One region of the Robertmurraya beringensis genome, then DNA from elsewhere that is predicted to be linked to it. Evidence: predicted binding sites of a transcription regulator. Region 1 holds the regulator's gene; each other region holds the start of a gene.
What was found. The regulator Rex, encoded in region 1, represses fermentation and respiration genes when NADH is low (regulators of the CRP and FNR family bind a similar motif). The targets are predictions, from matches to a motif close to TTGTGAAATATTTCACAA.
Positions count from the first base shown of each region.

Region 2: the regulator Rex is predicted to act here: its motif matches at 2,868-2,885, upstream of ACFFHF_RS22840 (cytochrome c oxidase subunit 2A).
Region 3: the regulator Rex is predicted to act here: its motif matches at 5,922-5,939, upstream of nirB (nitrite reductase large subunit NirB).

Region 1 is NZ_JBHLUU010000101.1:22,817-30,927, forward strand. Features, by position in the region: gene groL (chaperonin GroEL) at 1-807, opposite strand, end outside; gene groES (co-chaperone GroES) at 882-1,166, opposite strand; gene ACFFHF_RS14220 (CPBP family glutamic-type intramembrane protease) at 1,469-2,206, shown strand; gene ACFFHF_RS14225 (YdiK family protein) at 2,203-2,415, shown strand; gene ACFFHF_RS14230 (redox-sensing transcriptional repressor Rex) at 2,443-3,102, opposite strand; gene moaC (cyclic pyranopterin monophosphate synthase MoaC) at 3,130-3,624, opposite strand; gene ACFFHF_RS14240 (ABC-F family ATP-binding cassette domain-containing protein) at 3,764-5,686, shown strand; gene tsaD (tRNA (adenosine(37)-N6)-threonylcarbamoyltransferase complex transferase subunit TsaD) at 5,905-6,930, opposite strand; gene rimI (ribosomal protein S18-alanine N-acetyltransferase) at 6,927-7,403, opposite strand; gene tsaB (tRNA (adenosine(37)-N6)-threonylcarbamoyltransferase complex dimerization subunit type 1 TsaB) at 7,390-8,097, opposite strand; gene tsaE (tRNA (adenosine(37)-N6)-threonylcarbamoyltransferase complex ATPase subunit type 1 TsaE) at 8,097-8,111, opposite strand, start outside.
Region 2 is NZ_JBHLUU010000126.1:114,221-122,331, reverse strand. Features, by position in the region: gene ACFFHF_RS22855 (DMT family transporter) at 1-366, shown strand, start outside; gene ACFFHF_RS22850 (b(o/a)3-type cytochrome-c oxidase subunit 1) at 383-2,032, opposite strand; gene ACFFHF_RS22845 (cytochrome c oxidase subunit II) at 2,029-2,508, opposite strand; gene ACFFHF_RS22840 (cytochrome c oxidase subunit 2A) at 2,534-2,683, opposite strand; gene ACFFHF_RS22835 (methionine aminopeptidase) at 2,998-3,213, opposite strand; gene ACFFHF_RS22830 (SDR family NAD(P)-dependent oxidoreductase) at 3,669-4,442, shown strand; gene ACFFHF_RS22825 (chemotaxis protein CheX) at 4,467-4,922, opposite strand; gene ACFFHF_RS22820 (type III polyketide synthase) at 5,224-6,315, shown strand; gene ACFFHF_RS22815 (isoprenylcysteine carboxyl methyltransferase family protein) at 6,312-6,878, shown strand; gene ACFFHF_RS22810 (dynamin family protein) at 7,178-8,111, shown strand, end outside.
Region 3 is NZ_JBHLUU010000127.1:67,100-75,210, forward strand. Features, by position in the region: gene ltaS (lipoteichoic acid synthase) at 1-575, opposite strand, end outside; gene ACFFHF_RS23250 (precorrin-2 dehydrogenase/sirohydrochlorin ferrochelatase family protein) at 806-1,435, opposite strand; gene cobA (uroporphyrinogen-III C-methyltransferase) at 1,454-2,923, opposite strand; gene nirD (nitrite reductase small subunit NirD) at 2,971-3,330, opposite strand; gene nirB (nitrite reductase large subunit NirB) at 3,368-5,803, opposite strand; gene ACFFHF_RS23270 (tetratricopeptide repeat protein) at 6,010-8,111, opposite strand, start outside.

The sequences.
Region 1 (8,111 bases):
GAATGTTCCGCGAAGCTTGTTCACTACTAAAGTAGCTAACGCTTCCCCTTCAACATCCTCAGCAACAAGTAATAATGGCTTACCTTGTTGAACCACTTGCTCTAAAACAGGAAGGATTTCTTGGATGCTTCCAATTTTCTTATCCGTAATTAAGATAAATGGATTGTCTAGAACAGCTTCCATTTTATCAGAGTCTGTTACCATGTATGGAGATGCATATCCACGATCGAATTGCATACCTTCTACTACATCAAGCTCAGTAGTGAAGCCCTTTGATTCTTCGATAGTGATAACGCCGTCGTTACCAACGCGCTCCATTGCTTCAGCAATTAATTGACCAACTTCATCGTCAGCAGCAGAAATAGCCGCAACTTGAGCGATAGAAGCTTTGTTTTCGATTGGCTTTGAAATAGCACGAAGCTCTTCAACCGCTACTGCTACTGCCTTATCCATCCCTTTACGGATACCCATTGGGTTAGCTCCAGCTGTTACGTTCTTTAAGCCTTCACGGATCATCGCTTGAGCAAGAACCGTTGCAGTTGTCGTACCGTCACCAGCCACATCATTTGTTTTGCTAGCTACTTCAGCAACAAGCTTCGCACCCATGTTTTCGAATGCATCTTCAAGTTCGATTTCTTTTGCAATCGTTACACCATCGTTTGTAATAAGTGGTGAACCGAATTTCTTTTCAAGAACCACGTTACGTCCTTTTGGTCCTAATGTTACTTTTACCGCATTTGCAAGTGCATCTACCCCACGAAGCATCGAGCGGCGTGCGTCTTCACTAAACTTAATTTCTTTAGCCATTGTAAAATACCCTCCTCGAGTTTTTTCAATCTATTCTGTCTTCGTTTAGTTTTTAAATAAGAAAATCTCTACTCTTATCCAAGAATAGCAAGAATATCGTTTTCACGTAGAATTAAGTACTCTTTTCCTTCGTACTTCACTTCTGTGCCAGCGTATTTTGAGAAGATAATGCGGTCGTCCACAGAAACTTCAAGAGCTACACGCTCACCGCTTTCAAGTACGCGGCCAGTGCCGACAGCAACTACTTTGCCTTCTTGAGGCTTCTCTTTAGCAGAGTCTGGTAGTACAATACCGCTTGCCGTTTTTTCTTCCGTTTCAACTAGCTCAATTACAATGCGATCACCTAGTGGCTTTAACAAGTGAAACAACCTCCTCAAATATATGAAAGATTTTTATTATTAGCACTCACTTAACTAGAGTGCTAACACAACTATTATATTAATGAATCTCTACCTTTTTTGCAAGCGAGAAACCGCTTTTTTTTATAAATTTTTTGTAAAAGTCCCCCCATAACTTGTTAATTGTACAACCTTACTAAGTATGTACTTTTCCACCTATTCTATCCATATAATGCTAAAATACGGACGATAATTCTTCTTATTTGATACAACCTGATGTTTACGAGTAGAATAACTATATTGGATGGAAAAGGAGACTTGTTTTGAAACGTGAATATTGGATTATATTAATTGCTTATATTGCTATGCAGCTTTCAAGCTTTATTGGTGTCCCTATCACCTCTCTGATACTAGAACTGATTGGTTTTGAAACCCATCACTCTCAAGGGTTCGCAGGGGTCACTTGGCTTGTCATAAGCTTTTCGCTCACACTTGTGATTGTCCTGATGTTGTTGCGTAATGAGATGGTAAACACAAATGAAGTAAGAAGCGGAGCCAGCTTAGGCCGATCGATCCTTTGGTCTATCACAGGTGTCTTTCTTGCCCTATTTGCCCAAGCCTTTGCTGCAAATATTGAACGTTTGATTGGTATTGATGTTGGTTCTGAAAATACGCAACAGATTCTACGCATCATTGAGTCCTTTCCTATTATGATTGTCGTGAGCTCAGTGATTGGTCCTATATTAGAAGAAATTGTTTTTCGTAAGATCATTTTTGGGGCTTTTTATAAGCGATTTAACTTTTTTCTATCAGCCTTGCTTAGCTCCGTTATTTTTTCTTTTGCCCATATGGAGCCGGAGCACACTCTACTTTATTCCGCAATGGGATTCACCTTTGCGTATTTGTATGTAAAAACCAATCGGATTCTCGTTCCGATCGTTGCTCACGTATCGATGAATACGTTCGTTGTTCTTGTGCAATCCGTATTTAAGGAAGACTTAGAAAAATTAATCAAACAAGCAGAACAAATGCAAAGCTTTATTGGAGGATTCTTCTTATGAGACAGTCACCTTTATTTTCAGGAATTATATACATCATCTTAGGTGCTCTGTTCACAGTGTTTGCCATACAGGACTTACAGCAAAATGGAGAGTGGGGCTTTTTCACCTACCTGCTTGTCTTGCTAGCGACCTTTGATATTGGTTCAGGCATTCGGATGATTCTTTTACATTTTAAAATTAAAGAGATCAAGAAAGAGCAAAAGAAATAGCCGCTCCACTAAGGGGCGGCTTACTGTTTATTCTTCTACCATTTCTTCATCCATTGAATAATGCTTTAAAAAGTACACCAGTGACTGTAACTCAATAGCCAGATCAATATGGTGAACCCTGATGGATGAGGGAACCGTTAATCGGGCCGGGGTAAAGTTTAAAATGCCTCTCACCGATCCTTGAACCATTCGATCGGTAATGGATTGTGCAACCGGTGCTGGAACCGTTAATATCGCGACCTGAATGTCTTCTTTTTCAATAACTTCTTCTAGATCATCCATATGGTAGACGGGCACTTCACCAATTTTTGTGCCTACCTTCTCTTCTATCACATCAAATGCAACCGCAATTTTGGTATTATTATTCTTTAAGAAGTTATAGTTTAAAAATGCTGTCCCAAGATTCCCGACCCCAATTAACGCAACCTTCGTTAATTCATCTTGGTCGAGTGTTTTACGGAAAAAGGATAATAAATAGTTTACATTGTAACCGTATCCCTTTTTACCTAAGGCTCCAAAGTATGAAAAATCTCTTCGGATTGTTGCAGAATCGACCTTCACCGCCTCACTTAGTTCAGCCGATGAAACGCGTTGCTTTCCTGATGAGTGTAAACTATTTAAAAAGCGATAATACAATGGTAGTCTTTTCGCCGTTGCTTGTGGGATTTTCATTGATTCATTACTCATCGTTCTTCCCCTACCTTCTACCTTTAACTAATATAGTCTCTCTTCTCTCTTAAAGTCACCGTTTTTACCACCTGTCTTTTCAACCAGGTATGTTTTCCCGATAACCATTCCTTTATCTACTGCTTTACACATATCATACACGGTAAGCGCGCAAACAGAAGCAGCTGTTAACGCTTCCATTTCTACACCTGTATTCCCTTTTGTCTTTACACTAGCAGAAATATGTAGAGTATGGCAATTGTTATCTGATTCCCAATCAAAAGAAATATCAACACCTGTGAGTGGAATAGGGTGACACATTGGAATAATATCCCATGTTTTTTTACTAGCCATAACAGCTGCAACCTGTGCGACTGCTAACACATCCCCCTTTTTCATTTGGTTATGTGTGATTCGATCATATATCTCTTGATTAACTGTGATACTAGAGTGGGCAATGGCCGTCCGTACCGTTTCGGGCTTATCACTCACATCTACCATTTTTGCTCTGCCTTCTTTATTAAAATGAGTGAACTCTGACATCTATTATACACCTCTTTCAAAATCATACACTATTTTCCTCATTTTGTGTGAAAACATTGTAACATAGTTCACAACTCATATCATTGCTCATCCGTATTGAATGCGATACACTAACCGTAGAAGTATAGAGGTGAAATCAATGATACTACTACAAGTAAACCAGCTTTCCAAGTCTTATGGGGCTGACCTTATTTTATCGAATATAAAACTAGAAGTTCAAACAAGAGACCGTATTGCCTTAGTAGGTAGAAACGGGGCCGGGAAATCTACATTACTCAAGATTATTGCCGATCACCTTTCCTATGAATCAGGTGATTTAATCAAGCCCAAACATGTAACGATCGGGTACTTGGCTCAGAACACAGGTCTTGTTTCCGGATTATCCATTTGGGAAGAAATGCTTACCGTGTTTGAACATGTCATGAAACAAGAGCGGGAACTTCGTAAGCTTGAGGAAAAAATGGCTGATCCTACCGTATTTGAAGATGCTACTTTGTACGAGCGAACAATCAAGGAATATGACCATCTCCAAAATGAGTTTAAGGAGAATGGGGGCTACCAGTACGAGTCAGATATACGTTCTGTCCTACATGGCTTGAACTTCCACTCATTCGATTACTCTACGAAAATTGATAGCTTAAGTGGTGGCCAGAAAACTCGTTTAGCTCTTGCGAAGTTGTTATTAACCAAGCCTGATATTCTTATCTTGGACGAACCTACCAACCATTTAGATATCGATACGTTGTCTTGGCTAGAGCAATATCTTACTGGCTACTCAGGTGCCATCTTAATCGTATCCCACGATCGCTACTTTTTAGACAAAGTGGTCAATCAAGTGTACGAAATTTCTAGGAATCAAATCAGCAAATTCTCAGGAAACTACAGCTCTTATCTTGAACAAAAAGCCGAAAACTACGAGCGTGATCTCAAACAATACGAGAAACAACAAGATGAAATAGCCAAACTACAGGACTTTATTCAAAAAAATCTTGCTCGTGCATCGACCACCAAGCGAGCCCAAAGTAGAAGGAAGACGCTTGAGAGAATGCAAGTTATGGACAAACCTCTTGGAGATGAAAAGTCCGCCTCCTTCGGTTTTGATATTGAAAAGCAAAGTGGCAATGAAGTGTTAAATGTCCACTCCCTAGCAGTTGGTTATCATGATGAACGAATAGCTGAGGAACTTTCCCTCCGAATTACTAGAGGAGATTCCGTTGCCTTAGTTGGACCAAATGGGATTGGAAAATCAACCTTACTCAAAACCATCCAAGGTACGTTACAACCGGTAGAAGGACAAGTTCATTACGGCTCCAATGTTAGCATTGGCTATTATGACCAGGAACAAGCAGCTCTTACTTCAAACAAGCGAGTGTTAAATGAGCTTTGGGACGAATACCCTCTGAAAAGTGAAAAGGAAATCCGCACGGTACTAGGGAATTTCTTATTTACCGGCGACGATGTATTAAAAACGGTTTCCACTCTAAGCGGTGGGGAGAAAGCACGTTTAGCACTAGCTAAGCTCATGATGCAAAAGGCGAATCTTCTTATACTAGATGAACCTACCAACCATCTGGACTTAGACAGTAAGGAAATATTAGAAAACGCGCTTGTGGATTATCCAGGTACGATTCTTTTTGTTTCTCATGATCGATACTTTATTAATCGCATTGCTACAAAGGTGATTGAGCTTAGTAAAACCGCGGCTGTTGAGTATCTTGGGGATTACGATTATTACGTGGAAAAGAAGCTAGAACAAGAAGAGCTTAAAGCCATTGAACAAGCAGAAAAGGCTGCCGCTACCATAGCTGCTTCTCCAGAAAAAAATACGTATCAAATCGATAAGGAAGCCAAGAAATTAGAGCGCCAACGAAAGCGACGCATCGAAGAAATTGAGGGCTTAATTGAAAAGCTTGAAGAAACGATTGAAAAAAATAATACATTGCTTTGTGATCCAGAAATTTTTCAAGATCACGAAAGAGTGCTTAAAATTAATGAAGAAACTGAAACAGCCAAACTCCAATTAGATGAGTTACTAGAAGAATGGAGTGAACTGGCTGAATAAGCGTAAAGAACCGGGAGGAAGAATCTATCCCGGTTTTTTCCTTTCCACAATTTTGTTCACAGCTAAATTGTTTTTATATGAGCTTTCCACAGGGTTTCCCACATTATCCACAATTTTAGTTTATTTTATCCACATTACCCACAGTGAAACTTGTCGAAATAGTGTTTATACACAAAAAATAGCCCCTATCATGTGATAGGGACTTTTTCCTAAAGTTATTAGTTGTGGATAGATAGGTCTAATCCAGGATTGGCGTTTAAAGTAAAGTCACTTCTTTGACCTTTTTCATACATAACACTTCCCGCAGCAGCTATCATGGCTGCGTTATCTGTGCATAAAGAAAGTGGAGGAATAATTAATTCTACACCTTCATTAGCAGCAAATTCTCTCTCTAGCGCGCTACGCAGTCCTTTATTCGCAGCCACTCCTCCTGCTAGTAACACTTGCTTCACAGAATATTGTTTCGCCGCACGTACCGTCTTAGTTACCAACACATCGATCACACTTTGTTGAAAACTTGCAGCAAGATCTTCAGGTGAAATCACTTCTCCTCGTTGCTCTGCATTGTGGACAGTGTTGATAACTGCTGATTTTAATCCACTGAAGCTAAAATCATAGGACCCTTCCTCTAACCAGGCTCTCGGTAAATCTATAATAGGTGAGCCAACCGCTGCTAATCGGTCAATATGAGGTCCGCCTGGATATGGCATTTTTAACGTCCTAGCGACTTTATCATATGCTTCACCCGCAGCATCGTCTCTCGTTTCTCCAATCACCTCAAAATGGCCATGTTCCTTCATATAAACAAGCTCTGTATGTCCACCAGAGACAACCAGTGATAACAGTGGAAACTCCATTTCCTTTATCAAGCGATTCGCATAAATATGACCAGCGATATGGTGAATTCCTACAAGAGGAATACCGTGAGCAAAGCTCAGCGCCTTGGCTGCGTTCACCCCTATTAATAAGGCTCCGACAAGTCCTGGCCCTTCCGTTACAGCAATCGCATCAATATCTGAAAACTGTAATTCAGCCACTCGCATCGCTTCTTCTATGACAATCGTAATTTGCTCGACATGATGACGAGAAGCAATCTCAGGAACGACTCCACCGAAGCGCTTATGGCTTTCAATTTGCGACGCAACGATATTTGCTATTATTTCATGTCCATCTTTTACAATCGCAACAGCTGTTTCATCACAGCTTGTTTCGATCCCTAATATATATTGATTTTTCTCACTCATATTGTCACCCACATGACTAATGCATCCTCATAGTTATCAGTATAATAATTCTTGCGTATTCCACCGTTCATAAAGCCGAGCTTACGGTACAACGATTGTGCCACTGTGTTTGACACACGTACCTCCAGTGTCATCGATTTTGCACCCCTTTTTTTTGCAACCTCCATGATCATACGAAGGATCCCTTCTCCAAGCTTTTGCCCACGAAATTCAGGTAAGACCGCTATGTTTGTAATATGCGCCTCATCAACAATCAACCACATGCCACAATAACCTACAATTTGTCCTTCCTTTTCTAAGACCAGATAGACAGCAAATTGATTTAAATTCAACTCATTCTCAAATGACTGCCTTGTCCAAGGCGTTGCAAATGAAAGCTCCTCAATTTTTAAAATTTGATCGATATCTTCTTCCTTCATATATCGAAACACAAAGGAATCAGATAATGAGTGAGTCTCTTCATTTTGCATCATTTTCTTTCTTCCCTTCTAGCCATTTCGCTTCAGCTTCAGCTAACCGAATATAATTTGGCACAAAGCTGTGCACATCAACGGGTTCTCGATTGACCCCTAAATGAGCTAGCTCACCAGGACGTGGATTATGTTCAGTGTAGTGAGCAAATCTTGCTTGATCTCCCATAATACTCACTAGTACTTCCTTGTGAATAGGGACATCATTGCCAACAAATAAAACAGGCTCTGACATCTCCTTTAACTGCTCTGCCCAATCTTTAGCTAATACCAGTTGGTCTTTTTTAACTTTTTCGAGTGCGCCATTTTGGAAGCGATATAGACCGGTATAGACTTGTCCTCTTCTAGCGTCAAATAATGGAGCCACATTGCCTGGGAAGTACCGTGCAGCTGATGCCGCTAACACTTCTATGCTTGAAACCCCAACAAGCGGAATTTGTAAGGTCCACGCTAATGTTTTCGCGATCGTTACTCCTATACGAACTCCCGTATAAGAACCAGGACCTTCAGCGACGACAATTTTCTCTAGGTCTGCTGGCTTAACTTCACATTCCCTGCATAGGTTTTCAATCGCTGGCATCACACGGATCGAATGATTCTTGTTAATATTCGTTATATACTCCCCAATCACTTGTTGGTTATCTATTAAGGCAATCCCCAGTGGATAATTGGATGTATCTATAGCTAGTACTTTCATTAGGCAAATAGCTC
Region 2 (8,111 bases), on a different contig from region 1:
ACTGTTACGTTTTATACATTTTTGATTGCTTCTTTATCTTTAGTGCCATCTACAACTCTTTGGACAAAGTCAAGTATCCTATTTAAGCCATCAATCATTTGGTATAGTATTGGGCTTGCTTTAATAACGACTGTAACAGCTTACTTTTTATACACTTGGGGACTGAAGAAAACAGAGAGTAGTAAGGCGTCCATTATTGCTACGATCGAACCGGTTGTAGCAACATTATTGGGGTTGTACTATTACAATGAAACATTAACAATAATACAACTCATTGGTGGAATGTTTATACTTGCTTCAGTCATTTTAGTGAGTTACGAAAAGAAAAATAAAATATCTGTAGAAACCACAAACGGCGCCCATTAATAGGCGCTGTTTGTTATTACCATAATTTATAACCTTTTGATCCGATTGGAGCATTTTGAATCATATCAATAAATGGTATGGTGTACGCGAACAAGATTAGTAACGCAGTAATACCTAACCAAAGCTTCCAGTTCTCATATACCATTGGTGTTTTTTCAGCTTTATCGCTCACTTCACCAATTGGAAATTCTTCTTCTCCCTTTGGAGCAAAAAATGCTAAATTCACAAAAATATAAAGCATAAGAATTATCGCTATGAAAAGGATGGTGCCACCAACCGCTTGAGCGATTTGATAAGGAATCCATTCAGAAGCTTGAGCAGCTCCTCCATACTCTGAAAAAGAAGAACGACGTGGTGCTCCTAATAAACCAGCTGCGTGCATTGCACCAGACATAAAGGTCATGCCAATTGCCCAAAGGACGCCTTGGTAAATCGCAAGTTTATTCATCGCCTTTGTTAATACTCGGCCTGTTACATGAGGAACCAGCCAGTATGTAATACCAAAGAAAGTTAGAACAACTGCGGTTGCAAGGGTTAAATGGAAGTGTCCAGTAACCCAAATCGTATTATGAATCACCTGGTTCAACTGATGAGAAGCATTCACCAGTCCACCGGCACCTGCAGGAATGAATGAAAGCATCCCGATAAAAGGTACCGTAAATCTTGCATCTCCCCAAGGCAGCTTTTTAAACCATCCGAAAAGTCCGGTAGCTCCTTTAGAGCGGCCATAGCTTTCGAAAGTCGCGAAAAGAGAGAAAGCGGTCATTAATGATGGAATGACAACTAAGAACGTTAAGATAACCTGTAAAAACTTCCAAGCAGGATCAATTCCTGGCTCCATTAACTGATGATGAAAACCAACCGGGATAGAGAATAGTAAAAATAAGATAAAGGACAAACGAGCAAGCGAATCAGAGAAGATTTTTGCACCAATGACTTTTGGAATGACTACATACCATGCCATATAGGCAGGTAATAACCAAAAATAAACAAGTGGATGTCCAAAATACCAGAACAGTGTACGGCTAACTAAAACGTCCACTCGATCAACAATTCCAAGTGACCATGGAAGTAATTGGAATAGTACGGTTGAAGCAACACCAATAGTTGCGACAATCCATAACATCGTATTGACAACCGCCATAAACGTAATTAACGGGCTTGGCTGACCAGGATTTTGCTTTCTCCAGCTAATATATTTACCTAATACAGCAGCTCCATCTAGCCAACTACCTACCACAACAAGTGTTAGACCAAGGTAGTAAATAAAATGTGCTTGTAAAGGTGCATAAAAGGTATATAATACAGAAGCTTTATTTAGTAATATCATTGTGGCTGCCATTAGCGTACCTGCAGTCATTAACCAAAAGCCGATCCAACCTAATTTTCTTTGAAGGTTGGATAATGTACCTGATGTACGACTTGTAGCAGCAATTTGAAAGCCCATAATGAAGAATGTTGTTAATACAAGCCCGAGCACGACACCGTGAACCGTTAAGATTTGATAATAGCCAATTCCTGCAGGTAACACAAATTTTCCAGATCGCACTAACGTTTGAAGAAGTCCTGCCAGCCCACCGACAGCTAGAGCGATGAAAGCCACATAAAAATGGGCCATAACTAATTTTCCATCACGAGGATCGATTTTTGTGTTTAATGTATTCATTTTTCCACCACCTTGATTTTAGACGTCATCATGTGGTGTCCAGAACCACAATATTCATTACATAAAATTAAGTATTCTCCAGCTTTGTCAAAGGTTGTGACATATTCGCTTATATAACCAGGCTCTAACATCATGTTTATATTTGTTCCCGCAACTTGAAATCCGTGAATGACGTCTTTTGTTGTTGCAATTACCTTAACTTTTGCTCCGAGTGGAACTTCAATTTCTCCAGGAGTATAAGCAAAAGCTTGAGCTACGTATACCAATTCATAGTCCCAGTCTTTGCCTTCAACCTTTTTTAGGCCTGGCTCATTGAATGGTGCATTTGTATCAACTTTTTCAGGATTGATTGTGGCTAAACAGCTGGGTGGTTGATTTCCGAGATAAAAGGCACTAACACCTAAAACGGTTAGGAAAACTAGAAGAGTCCCAATCCCAAATATCAGCCAAATCTTTTCGAATTTATGCATATGCATAATACATATATCCCCCTTTCTCTCTTTAAAAACGGTCTAAAAATAAGAAGTACACGCTTACCCATGTGACTATTAGAAAGAATCCTAATAGGAAAACGGAGGCTAATGTGCCCTTTAAAGAAGAGCTATCCTCAATTTCCGTTTTTGTTTTTCGGTTGAGTTCCATTTTTGCCATAACCCTCACTTCCTCTCCAAGGTTTCACAATAAATTAATGATTACAACTTCATAATACAAGACAATTGTTTCAATTCCATTAGCTTTCATTGATTTCACAAATTGTTCAATTGTTATGTATTTACTATGATAGTAGTGAAAAGTTATCGTGACAGTGATTTAAATCACATACAGTTGTCTTGAAATGTGAAAAATTTGTGAAAAAGATAAAATTTGAAAATATATGATAACGGTTACGAATGTCGACATAAAAGCATTTGTAGGTGAGTGATATTTATTACACAATAAAACACACCCTAGAAACCTAGAGTGTGTTACACGATTGTACTATCTCTCTTTGAATAAGAGCCTAAGCCTTCGCAGCCAGCGCAATCAAAAATATGATTATATGGGATAAACTCTCCTACAGGAGGATACACATGGTACCCTTTTCCGTGACATTGAGGGCACTTATCTTCCTCATACATTGCTTCTAAATGCTCCTGATATTTTCCTTCTCGCCAATTGAAGAAGGCTTGAATGATTCCCAAGATTATTCACCACCTAGTTCCTATTATTACTAATGCGGTTTCCTCTATACATATTATTAAGGTAGAGGTGTTAGGGTGATGTTAATAATTGGTATTTGATTATGGTTATGTTCATCATAGATTTTTCATATTTATTATTAATCCTCAAGCTTTTAGACTGCTTGAAGGAACCTCTTATACTTGCAATAAATATACTGATAGTAATATTGGTCAGTAAGAAATAGTGAGGGATAATATATGGTGAAATACTATTGCGAGCACTGCCGAACTCTTTACGATGGGAAGGTAGTATGTCAGGTGTGCGGTGAACTGGTGTGCAAAGAGATTTATATAGAGGTGCAAAGACAACAAGATAAGAAGTAAGAAGGTGAAAGGAAAAAGAAACCCTTTTTCCTTTTCTTTTTGACTACGGTTTGATATGTTGATTCATATATGAATAAAAAAGGGGGATCATTTTGTACTTACCATCATTTCGATTAGATAACAAACATGCGATAGTAACAGGTGCGGGCAGGGGAATAGGAAAAGCACTCGCCATTGGGTTAGCGGAAGCAGGGGCAGATGTTGCACTACTTTCCCGAACCGAGGGAGATTTAAGGGAAACGGCTGAAATGATTCGCTCTCTTGGTAAGAGGGTGCTCGTTATACCGACAGATGTTACCTTAAAAGAGGAAGTATTAAGAGCGGTTTCTACGGTAGAGGATGAGTGGGGAGAAATACATATTCTTATTAATAACGCAGGAATGAATATCCGTTCTAAAGCAATAGAGGTTACGGAAGAAGAGTGGCAGACGATCATGGATACCAATTTAAAGTCAGCCTTTATGATATCACAACAAGTTGGTAAAGTGATGCAGAAGCACGGAACGGCGGGTAGAATAATCTCTATCTCATCTGTTGCCGGCCATGTGGCTTTGCGGACAGGTGTCGTTTATGCGGCAACAAAAGCGGCTATGATCCAAATGACCAAAGTCCTCGCATTAGAATGGGGTCCTCATAATATTAATGTAAATAGCATTGGCCCATGGTATTTCAAAACACCTTTAACAGAAACCTTACTTTCTAACAAAGAGTATGTAAAAGATATTTTAGCCGTCACTCCTTTAAATCGTGTCGGTGAATTACCAGAACTAGTAGGACCTGTTGTCATGCTAGCTTCCGAAGCAGGAAATTATATCAGTGGTCAAACCATATTTGTTGATGGTGGGATGACGATCCACGGATTTTAAAAAAGGTAGAGAGGGTTATCCTCTCTACTTATTTTCTACCATAATAATAAGTTCAATTGTTCCTAAGTCTTGAATTTTGATTGGTAAACGGAATGCTTTATCAAATCCATAGACCTTTGTTTCTCCAACCAAAACCGTGGGGGGAGTAATATCGGTTTCATGGCCTTTTTGTGAAATCGTTGTAGATAAATTCCCTGCAATCATATTTCCTAACTCTCCAGCGAAAGACTCTAGCATTTCCCCTTCTAAAGCCATACCGAACATTCCTTCTCCAATCTTACCAAACACCTGTTCATTTCCATCAATAATAATTCGACCTCTTACATCTCCGGTCATTCCAATTAGCACACCAATTGAATGTTGTGTAAATGGCTGTGTAAATAGAGATGGTTTTTCAACGGCTAGGTCAAATGGAAGAACTGATTTAACTGAATCAATAGTCCCGTTTAAAATATCTGTCACTTGCTTAGATAAAGTCATTGATATTCCTCCAACTAGTCGAATATCATTATATTATCATAGATTTAGTGAAAAATAACATGGTTTTCTCATTTTCAATAGTAAAAAATAATGGGAATGGAATGGTCCTTTTGGTTCATTTCTATGGTAAAAATTATCTAGTGATTTGTAACGAAAATCAACATATAATGAAGAGGCACAGCAACTCCTTCAAGACATGGATGACTCTCTACTTACTAAAGTAGGGAGTCTTTTTCATGAATAAATCTTCTGTTTTTGGAAAAAATATCCTTGTATTGGTCATCATGGAAGGAGCAATGCAATGCCAGCAATTCTATCAGTAGGTGAAGCACCCCCACAATATGAAATAACACAAACTGAAGTGATGGATTTTTCTCGAAAGCTTTTTACAGATGCATTTCATGATATTGAAAGATTGCTTAAGGCGTTCCAGCACGGACAAATCATCAAACGACATTTTGCTAGAAGTATAGACTGGTTTGCAAAAGAAAGGTCTTTTAAGGAAAAAAATGATGCTTATATAGAAACAGCCATCCAGTTAGGTTCAAAAGCAATAGAAAATTGTCTGAAAAATAAGGACTTTTTGAAGGAACCAATAGATTATGAAGAGATAGACGCAATTTTTACTATCTCAAGTACAGGTATAGCAACACCTAGTATAGAAGCAAGGATTATGAATATCCTTCCATTTTCGATACATACGAAACGAATTCCTATCTGGGGTCTTGGCTGTGCGGGTGGTGCTTCTGGGTTATCAAGAGCATACGAATACTGCCTCGCTTTTCCTAAAGCCAAAGTACTTGTACTTACAATTGAATTATGCAGTTTAACATTCCAGAAAAACGATTTGTCCAAAAGTAACTTAATTGGATCTTCCCTATTTGCTGATGGAGTGGCATGTGCTTTAGTTGTAGGCGATCAAGTTCAAAAGGAAAGCATCAGTCAATTAACCTCTTATCCAACTATATTAGCTACAAAGTCAACTACCATGAAGGACTCACTTGATGTGATGGGGTGGGAAGTAAAAGAGAATGGCCTTTATGTTGTTTTTTCTAAGGATATTCCTTCCATTATTGAAAAATGGTTAAAGCCCAATGTAAATACTTTTCTTACTGAGAATGGTTGTCAACTGGAAGAGCTTCAGCATTTTATTGCCCATCCAGGAGGAAAGAAGGTTCTGGATGCATATGTAAAATCATTACAGTTACCAGCAGAAATGTTAGACATATCTTCAAATGTGCTAAAGAATTTCGGAAATATGTCATCAACAACCATATTATATGTTTTAAATCAAACCATGAAAGTGGCTAAAAATCAGGATTTGGGTCTTGCAACGGCATTGGGTCCTGGTTTTAGCTCAGAATTACTGCTCTTACAATGGAGGGAAACATAATGTTTTTTTTATTTCTGGCATTTGTGATTTTTCAACGAGTTTGTGAATTAGCCATTGCTAAAAGAAATGAGAAATGGATGAAAGAGCAGGGTGGAGTAGAGTTTGGCAAAACGCATTACATTTTTATTGTGATTGTACATGTATTATTTTTTATATCCCTTTGTCTAGAGGTGTTGGTACAAGGAAAAGAAATCTCCTCATATTGGCCAGCGCTTGTCAGTTTGTTTTTGGTCACACAAATAGGAAGAATTTGGGCGCTTTCGTCTCTAGGAAAGTATTGGAATACGAAAATAATCGTAGTACCACAAGCTGCTGTTATTAAAAAAGGTCCTTATAAGTTTCTAAAGCACCCAAACTATTTAATCGTGACCCTAGAATTTCTTGTGATCCCACTTCTTTTTCAAGCATACGGAACACTTATTGCCTTTTCACTCCTTAACGCACTTATATTAATGATCCGAATTCCTGCGGAGGAAAGAGCTCTTTGTAACCATACAAAATACAATGAGGTATTCCATAAAACAAGCAGATTTCTCCCGTTGCCGTTTATGAAAAAAATGTGAATGATCAGAAAGTTTATTGATAGTGATTATCATTCGTGGTATAGTGTTCATATGAAAATAATTATCACTCTCATTAAAGAGGACGGTGTTTGTAAATGGTAACGATTTTTATTGGCGCAACAGTTGTCGTTTATGGATTATTAATGAAGCATGTGTTAAAGAATGTAAGCAAACCACAAGCTATTCAATTAAATAAATAAAAAAAATCAGGTGAATGTAAACCTGATTTTTTTTGTTTGGGAAATGCGTGAAAAATCAGTTAAAATAAAGAGGTAAAAGTACAAACAAGGGGTAGAACCATGTCAAATACAATCTTTCAACATGATACACAGATCACACTATCACGTCTTGCCAATCTACATACATATTTTCTTTCAAGGGGAAATGAAGAAACGGCACAAAAAGCAAAGCAATTGGCTATAAAACTTCAAGAGAGAGAATATGCAATTGCTTTTTGTGGTCATTTTTCAGCGGGAAAATCCACCATGATTAATACCTTAATTGGTGAAAATATTCTTCCTTCCAGCCCTATTCCAACAAGTGCGAATTTAGTAAAAGTGAAAGCAGGGGAGGACTATGCGAAGGTCTATTTTAACGAAGGAAGACCTCTATACTACAAGGCTCCCTACGACTATAGCATGGTCAAAACATACTGCAAAAATGGAGACGAGATTACGTCCATAGAGATTAGCAAGAGTAACACGAAGCTAACAACTGGTACAGCGATATTAGATACACCAGGAATTGATTCAACAGATGATGCTCATCGAATCGCTACAGAGTCTGCTTTACACCTAGCGGATCTCGTGTTTTATTGCATGGATTATAATCATGTCCAATCTGAGGTTAACTTTATGTTTACTAAGGAACTAACCGAGGAAGGAAAGGAAGTTTTCTTAGTTGTAAATCAAATCGATAAGCATCGTGAGGAAGAGATAAGTTTTCTTCAGTTTCAAGAAAGTGTAAAAGAATCCTTTGCTTCATGGGGAGTGAAACCAGGTCGTATATTTTATACGACGCTAAAGGAACCAACCCATCCCCACAATGAGTTAAAAGATCTACAAACGTTTATTGCTGAAAAAGTCGTTATGAAGGATCAGTTGTTAGAGCTCTCAGTTTCAAATTCTCTTAAAAAGCTTATTCAAGAACAAATGGTATTCGAATCAACTCAGAATAAAGATACCATTGAAAAACTTGAACAAAAATTAAGCGCCCTACCTGAAGATGAAAGGA
Region 3 (8,111 bases), on a different contig from region 1:
AAATATTTAACAATATAATTACGGTCAAATGTTCTTGTTAATAGCTGAGGACGATCTGTCTCAGCAAGTCCAAGATTGACTGCGAAGAAACCAAGACCAGTAAGAAATACTAGAGCAAGTTGTCGTCCTTTTAATTTTCCAACCATCGGTGTTACTCGCTTAGTTAGTAAGAGTGTAAACAAAATGATTGTGTCTAGGAAATACAATGAATCCGTTGGTCGAATTAAAGCTAAAATACTTCCTCCAAGATCTGATGCGTTACCTGTTTGAGTTAAGGTTGGCAACGTAATGAAATCGGAGAAAAAGCGGTAATACACAATATTAGCAAACAATAAAAAAGTAAGAAGGAAATTAACTGTCACTAGCATTTTTAGTGATCTTTTCCCTTTAAAAAATAAAGCAAGTCCTAGAAAAAGAATGGCAGAACTAATTGGGTTAATAAATAACAAAAACTTCTGTATTCCATTATCAAGATCTAAATTGAATTCAAATCGATATGCTCCGTAAGTCTTAATCCACAAAAGAATAATTGCCACAAAATAAAACTGTATGTGCGTTAATTTTTTGTTAAGCATATTTAATCACCTCTTCATCATTAAAACCTTTACTATAATTTTAGTAATTGTCAATATCTTAAATAGTAGCGAGTAACAAACAATAGTGTACAACATAGTTATTAACAAATTGTGACGACTCTTGTCTTTTCTTAAAAAATATTTAATATTCTCTTTAAAAATGCCAATGATTTTTAGCATTCTGTTTACAAAAACAGATTATACCATAAAAAAAAGGAGTAAGGCACCCCTTACTCACAATTATTGTTGATCTTTTTGTAAATTTTTTGGAAGCGCTTTTCTCTCTCTTCCGTACGAAATATCGGATCCTCTACAAGCAGAGAGAGCAATTTTCTTCTTTTATCTGTGTCATTTACACTCTCTTGAATATAGGAGCGCTTTTCCATTAGGAACTCTACATAATCCTCATAATCTTTACTATAAATGGCCTCTAGATCTTTTTTTATTTTTTTCGATAAGCTGGGACTTGCACCAGAGGTCGTAACTGCAATGGCAAGCCGTCCTCTCCTAACGACAGAAGGTACGATTACGTTAGAAGAGGAATAATCATCAGCAAAGTTGATGAGTTGAGAGGGACTGACCCCTTTCCGTAGTTCACTACTTACATGTGGATCATTGGTGGCAGAGATAATATAGAAAGCATCCTCAATATCACTTAGTTCAAACGATTTTTGAATCCAATGAACTAATCCACTGTTTACGTAGGGAAAAATGGACTCCATGAGAGTGGGACTTATGATCGTAATGACTGCTTCTGATTGCAATAATCCTTCCAGTTTACGAGCAGCAATTCGTCCCCCGCCAATAATACATACCTTTTTGTATTTTAGATTTATAAAGACAGGATATAAGTTTTCCATTTCATCACCGTTTGCTTTTTAGGAATCAGACTTTTTTGCTAGAGATAATAGAAGCGACGGGATAGTTGCTTCTTTTGTTTGTTCTGCCCCTAGTATTTCGTGTGCTAGTAGTGCATTCATTGTTTGATTACCAAAGCAGTATATCTCTAGTTCTTTTAACATATCTGTTGTAAGAGAATCAGTTTTCTCAAGTGCTTTTATCAATATTGGTACAGAAGCGGAACTTGGAAAGATTACTGTATTAAGCTTAGAGTCGTCAAGCATACGCTTAAAAATAGGCAGATACGTTTCATCCACTTCTTTTATAGATGTTGTAAAGGTTTCAAAATTCCCAAAATTCAAGACGTTTTGACTAGTTTCTTCTATATTATTACTACTTCCAATGAGGAGGATAGTCCCTCCTTTTCTTAATTTCTCAGTTGGTTCAGCGAGCAGCCCTTTATTCAATAGTTGATTTACTGATTTCTGCGACATACCGTACAAATCAGCTTGGATTGAACGAATGTCTATTTTCTCTTCTATTAATATTTGAAAGAACTCTTCTACGCTCTCAGGTGAGGTAAATATAATGGAAGAATACATTGAGAGCTTAGATAGTATGAGACGATCTGGTGTTATTTTTACACGTTTCCATTTAGGAAATTCAATCACGTCAGCACCTTGTTCTTCTAATGCCTTTGCTAGATTACTCGTGTTCAGCCCTGTTCTTGGAAGCAATATCTGGCGACCAAATAATGGTTTTTTCTCAAACCAGCTGATTTTTTCTCTAAGAGAAGCGATATTTCCAACCAACGTAATGGCTGGATTCGTAAACTTTTCTTCCTCCACACGCTGAACGATCGTTTCAAGTGTACCTTCCAGTGTTTTTTGACGTCCAAATGTTCCCCACTGAATGAGCGTGACTGGTGTTGATGAGGGTTTCCCATGTGAAAGTAAATTCGTACATATATGCGAAAGATTGCCTACACCCATGTAAAAAGCAATTGTATCGATCCCTTTTGCAAGTCCTTCCCAGTTGAGTGTAGATTTCCCGTCCTTTGATTTATCATGAGCCGTAACAATGGCAAATGATTCTCCATATTCTCGGTGGGTTACTGGAATACCAGCATAGAGAGGGGCTGCAATTCCGGAAGTGATTCCTGGAATCAATTCAAACGAAAGACCATTTTTAGCTAAAGCCTCTGCTTCTTCACCTACGCGTCCGAACACTCCAGGGTCTCCACCCTTTAATCGAACGACGATTTTTCCTGCAGCTGTTTTCTCTACAAGTAGCTCGTTTATTTTTTCCTGCCTGAGGGTATGACGATCAGGAAGCTTCCCACAGTAGATAAACTCACAATTTGGCGGTGCAAAATCCAGAAGCTTTGGGTTTGCAAGTCGGTCATAAAGAATAACCTCCGCTCTTTGAATGGCTTCTAGGCCTTTTACTGTAATGAGTCCGATATCCCCTGGTCCTGCTCCAACTAAATATGCTTTTCCTGTTGTCATACAAACTTCCTCCCCTAGGCAAATGGGGGCGAAGTCGCCCCCATCCTTTATATTAGTAATAAAATGCGATTATCTTCAACTTCTACTTCATACGTTTTTACTTGTCCTTCGTCTGGTGCTTGGACCTTCCCATCATTCAAAGAGATTTTCCAGTCATAAAGTGGACAGTATACATAGCTTCCACTTACTAAGCCATCAGCCAAAGTGCCTCCTTTTGGATGAGGACTTTTGTTTTCAACCGCTTTAACTTCTCCAGTTGATAGTTTAAATAGGACTATTTCTTTTTCGCCAAGTCGGATCACTTTTCCTGCTTGATGTGCTAATGTTTGATAATTTCCGACATCAACCTTTGTTAATGTTTGTGGCATATCAATCACCAAAACCTTTCCTCTAATTTTACCCATCATTTTCGTCTTCGTAAATATTAAATTTCCACTTACGATACTAGACTAAAACTTCTGGAAATTCCTCTGTTTTGTAGTATTTTTCACGAATTTGTTGATTTTTCAGTGCTTCATTCCAAGGCTCTGTGTATCTAGTTAATGAACGATCCAGTTTCGCAGTTAATTCTTTTCTAACTTCAGCATTCTGCAGTACTTCTTTTACATGTTCTAGGCCCACACGTTCAATCCATGTTGATGTACGCTCTAGGTAATTGGCGGTCTCACGGTAGTACTGAATATAAGCACTAATCATATCCATTACGTCTTCTTCAGTCTTTAACGTGCAGAGTAGGTCACCGGCACGAAGATCGGTTCCTCCGTTACCGCCTACATACAATTCAAAACCGCCATCAATTCCGACAATTCCCATATCTTTAATTCCTGCTTCAGCACAGTTACGTGGACATCCTGATACGCCCATCTTAAATTTATGTGGAGTGTCTAAACGTTCAAATTTCTTCTCAAGGTCAATTCCTAGTTGCATGGTATCTTGTGTACCATAACGGCAGAATTGAGATCCTACACATGTTTTTACTGTACGTAATGTTTTTCCGTAGGCATAACCAGAAGGCATTCCTAGGTCTTCCCAAACATTTGTCAGATCTTCTTTTTTCACACCTAGTAATGCGATACGCTGTCCACCAGTAAGCTTAACAAGCGGTATATTGTATTTCTCGGTAACCTCAGCAATTTTCTTTAAGTCCTCAGCATTTGTTACACCACCGTACATTCTTGGAACAACAGAGTATGTGCCGTCTTTTTGAATGTTCGCGTGCATTTTCTCGTTAACAAGTCGAGAGTCACGTTCATCGTGGTATTCTTCAGGGTGAAGCATACCTAGATAGTAGTTAAGAGCAGGACGACATTTGCTGCAGCCTTCCTCGTTGTTCCAGCCAAGAACATTCATGACTTCTTTCGTACTCATCATGCCTTTTTCTTTAATTTCAGCAACTACCTCGTCACGGCTTAAAGTTGTACAACCACAGAGAGTCTTTTTATTAGCTTTTGTGGCATCAAATGAATCACCCAATGTATAAGCAAGAATTTCACCAACAATACCTTTACATCGACCGCAAGAACGACCTGCGTTTGTACAGCTAGATACTTGATCAACCGTTGTAAGCCCTTTTGTTTGAATGGCTTCCACTATGGTTCCCTTTGAGACGCCGTTACATCCACACACAATCTCTGTATCTGGCATAGAGTCAACGCTCATGTCTGCTTGACCCCCGCCACAGCAACCAGAGTCTAAGATACTTGCGCTTGTTTTCCCACTAACATCTTCTTTATCAACAAGCATGCGGAACAATTTTGTACTATCCTTTGTGTCACCGTATAGAACAATCCCCACTACTCGATTGTCTCTTATTAGTATTTTTTTATAAATGCCTTCAAATTCATTGTGTACTTTAATTGCTTTTGTTGATTTATCATCAATTATTTCACCCGCAGAATAAAGGTCAACATCAGAAACCTTCAGCTGGGTCCCTGTTACAGATCCTTCATATGGTGAAACCTCTAAACCGAGTATTCTCTGTGCTAAAACCTTCCCTTGTTCATAGAGAGGGGCGACCATTCCATACGTGATTTCTCTATGTTCTGCACATTCCCCAACCGCATATACATTAGGTGTATTTGTTTCCATCAAGTCATTGACAACAATCCCACGGTTTACATTAATGCCAGCTTCTTTTGCAAGCTGTGTATTTGGTTTAATTCCGACCGCCATAACGACTAGATCTGTTTCGATTTCTGTTCCGTCGCTAAATCGAAGACCTGTAACTCGGTCATCTCCAAGAATTACACTCGTTTGTTTTTCAAAAAGGAACTTCATCCCTTGCGCTTCAAGTTCTTCTTTCAGCATAATTGCAGCTGTCTCATCTAGCTGTCTTTCCATGAGGTGTGGCATCAAATGAACCACATGAACGTCCATTCCTAGGTCAATTAAACCTCTTGCAGCTTCTAGACCAAGAAGACCTCCACCGATAACTACCGCTTTTTTATGTGTACGAGCTACTTCCATCATATTTTCACAATCTTGAATATCACGGAAGCCCGTTACTCCTTGTTTATCCGCACCGGGTACCGGTAGGATGAAAGAGCTTGAACCTGTTGCAATAATTAGTTCATCGTAAGCAACGATTCTTCCCGTAGAAGAAACGACTGTCTTTAATTGTGGATTGATCTTTGCTACCGCTTCATTTGTATATAAAGTGATATTATTTTCACGGTACCATTCCCATTCATTTAGAAAGATCTCATCTACCGTTGTTTTTCCTTGCAATACATTTGATAATTGAATTCGGTTGTAGTTTGGATATGGTTCGTTTCCAAAGATTGTTATATGAAAAGCATCGGGCGTTAGTTTTAGAATTTCCTCGATTACTCTTACTCCTGCCATCCCGTTACCAATAAGAACTAAATGTTTTTTTTCCATTTTGTTTTGTCCTCCCCAGCCTGAGCTTTATGCTCGTTATTTCACAATCAATTTGATAGCTCTATTTTAACTTCTTTTATGTTGAAAACTTGTGAAGTTTGTCACACTTTCGTGAACTATGTGAATGTATTCACATTTTGTTCAAAGTTTTGAAGCTTTCAGAATGAAAAAAAGCTGGTGCATGATTGCACCAGCTTGAAAACTAATTATACTTCTTGTTTGACTTTAGGACTTCCAGTAAACAGGTATTCGTATTGCTTATAACGGACCGTGAATAGCTTAATTGGATCCTCAAAAGCAGTTGGATTTTGCTGAAGCTTTGCTAAAGATAGCTCAAATTGATTAATCTTTTCTACTAAGTCTTCTGCTGTGTGAGTTAACTCATCCTTAGGTTTTTGGAAGAACGATTCTAAATCTTTTTGTATGGCCATTGCAAAAAAATGATAAGGCGCAAAAAACTGTTTACTTACGTGTTTTGCTACTTCGGAATAATCTTCCGTTTCTACATAGCGCTTGTATTTTTGCTGCAGCATCGCTTTATTTTGACCGATGCCAGCCAAAAGCTTCCCTGCTCCCTTAAGCAACAATTGTGTTGGATTATGTTTTAACATAATGTTGATGTGCTCTAATTGAACACCACTTGTTAACCGTCCAGTGTCTCTTCTCCAGTCGTGAAGTAATTGATCATCTACAGGGAACTGGAATTTTTCAATTCCGTATAAGCCATTAAAGCTTGTAGCCATTTCATCTAAATAAGCACGAATCTGCTGTAGTTCCTCTTTTGTAAGACCAATCCATTTTTGAAGAGAAGAGTAGAGCTTTGGAAGGGTAGTGTTTTGTAAATATTCCTCCATGCGCCTATTCATTTCTTCGTTTAATTGAAGATGAATAGTAGCAAGATTGCTTTGATCGGTAATAGATTCTGCTGTTGATTTTAGAACACTTGGTATGTCAGCTTCTACTTCTGCTGAAAGCTCCTGCAAGATCGAAATATAATTCTGCTTAAGCCTTTCTCCAACTTCCTGTTCTAGATCACCAAGTTGCATGGAAGCTCCACTAACCTTAGCTAACATTTCCTTATTCCACTGAATCACATCGATTAATTTTTCTTCTTTATCAGCTCGTTTAGCTAGTAGATAGTGTAGTGTTTCTTTAATAAAGTAAAGCTCTTTTCTTGTTCTTCTTTCGTTGGATCTCTCACTGTTTACTTCGGCTAAAACATGACTCCAGTCCACCGCTTGAGAAGTCGTGTACGGATAAATCTCAGCATTAGGGAATATTGGATTCAGGTTTTTCTTGACGGTTTCCATATAATAAGAAACGCCAGTCTCTTCTTCAGCTACCTTTGGGATTGGAAGGATAAAAATGAACGTATGATCGTTAGCTTGTTGGTTCATTTGTCTTATCACATTCATTTCCATTTCGTTTAATGGATTTTCCTCATTTAAAACATAAATAATGCTATCAGCCATGTGTAAATTAACAGATAGTGAGCTTCTTTCTTGAACTGTTCCACGATACGGTGGAATGGACATTAATGAAGTGTTCTCCGCTTTTAACAGTTCAAAAGGTCCTTTAGAATGGATGTAATGATCAGTTGACCCGATTTCCGAAGGACTGTCTACTTGTTTGGATTCAACGGAATTGACTTCTATTAATTCAGGTTCAGGCAAGTAGCTATATAATGCTAATTTGGAAGACAATTGGCTTACTTGTTCATGTCCAAGCACATCACTTAAAATCGTTGTTTGTAGCTTGCTTGTTCCTGTAAACAAAGTAATGGTGCTTTGCTTATTTTGTAAATTCTCCATAATCCATTTCAGCTTATTGCTTACTTGCATATCTTCTTCAGCCCAAGTAACGATACTTGAGAACAATTGTTTAGTTTGGTGCACATCAATTAATCCATTTAATGAAGAATTTGTTAGTGCATGATTAGCCACCGAAACCGTATCTTCATCGATCGTACCTGGGAAAACTTCATTCCACGCCAGTACTGCACAAGCAGTATAGACAAAATGATTTGATTCTGCGAAACGCATCCAATTTTTTAGCAATAATGGAATGATTTCTTGAATCTCATTCAAGGTATACTTTCCACTTAAAAATAACTGAAAAGTTTTTAAGTATTGTTGAGATAGAAGCTTCCAGGATAACTGTTCAGGAAGCTCTGATTGTAGTAGTAATGAATTAAGCTCGCGTACCCAATTAAGTAGCTCTGATTGTTCTTCGTAATTTTCCCAAAGCTTAAAAACAATCTTCTCAAAACGAATACGATCAAGGCGTAACATGAATGATAAAAATGGAA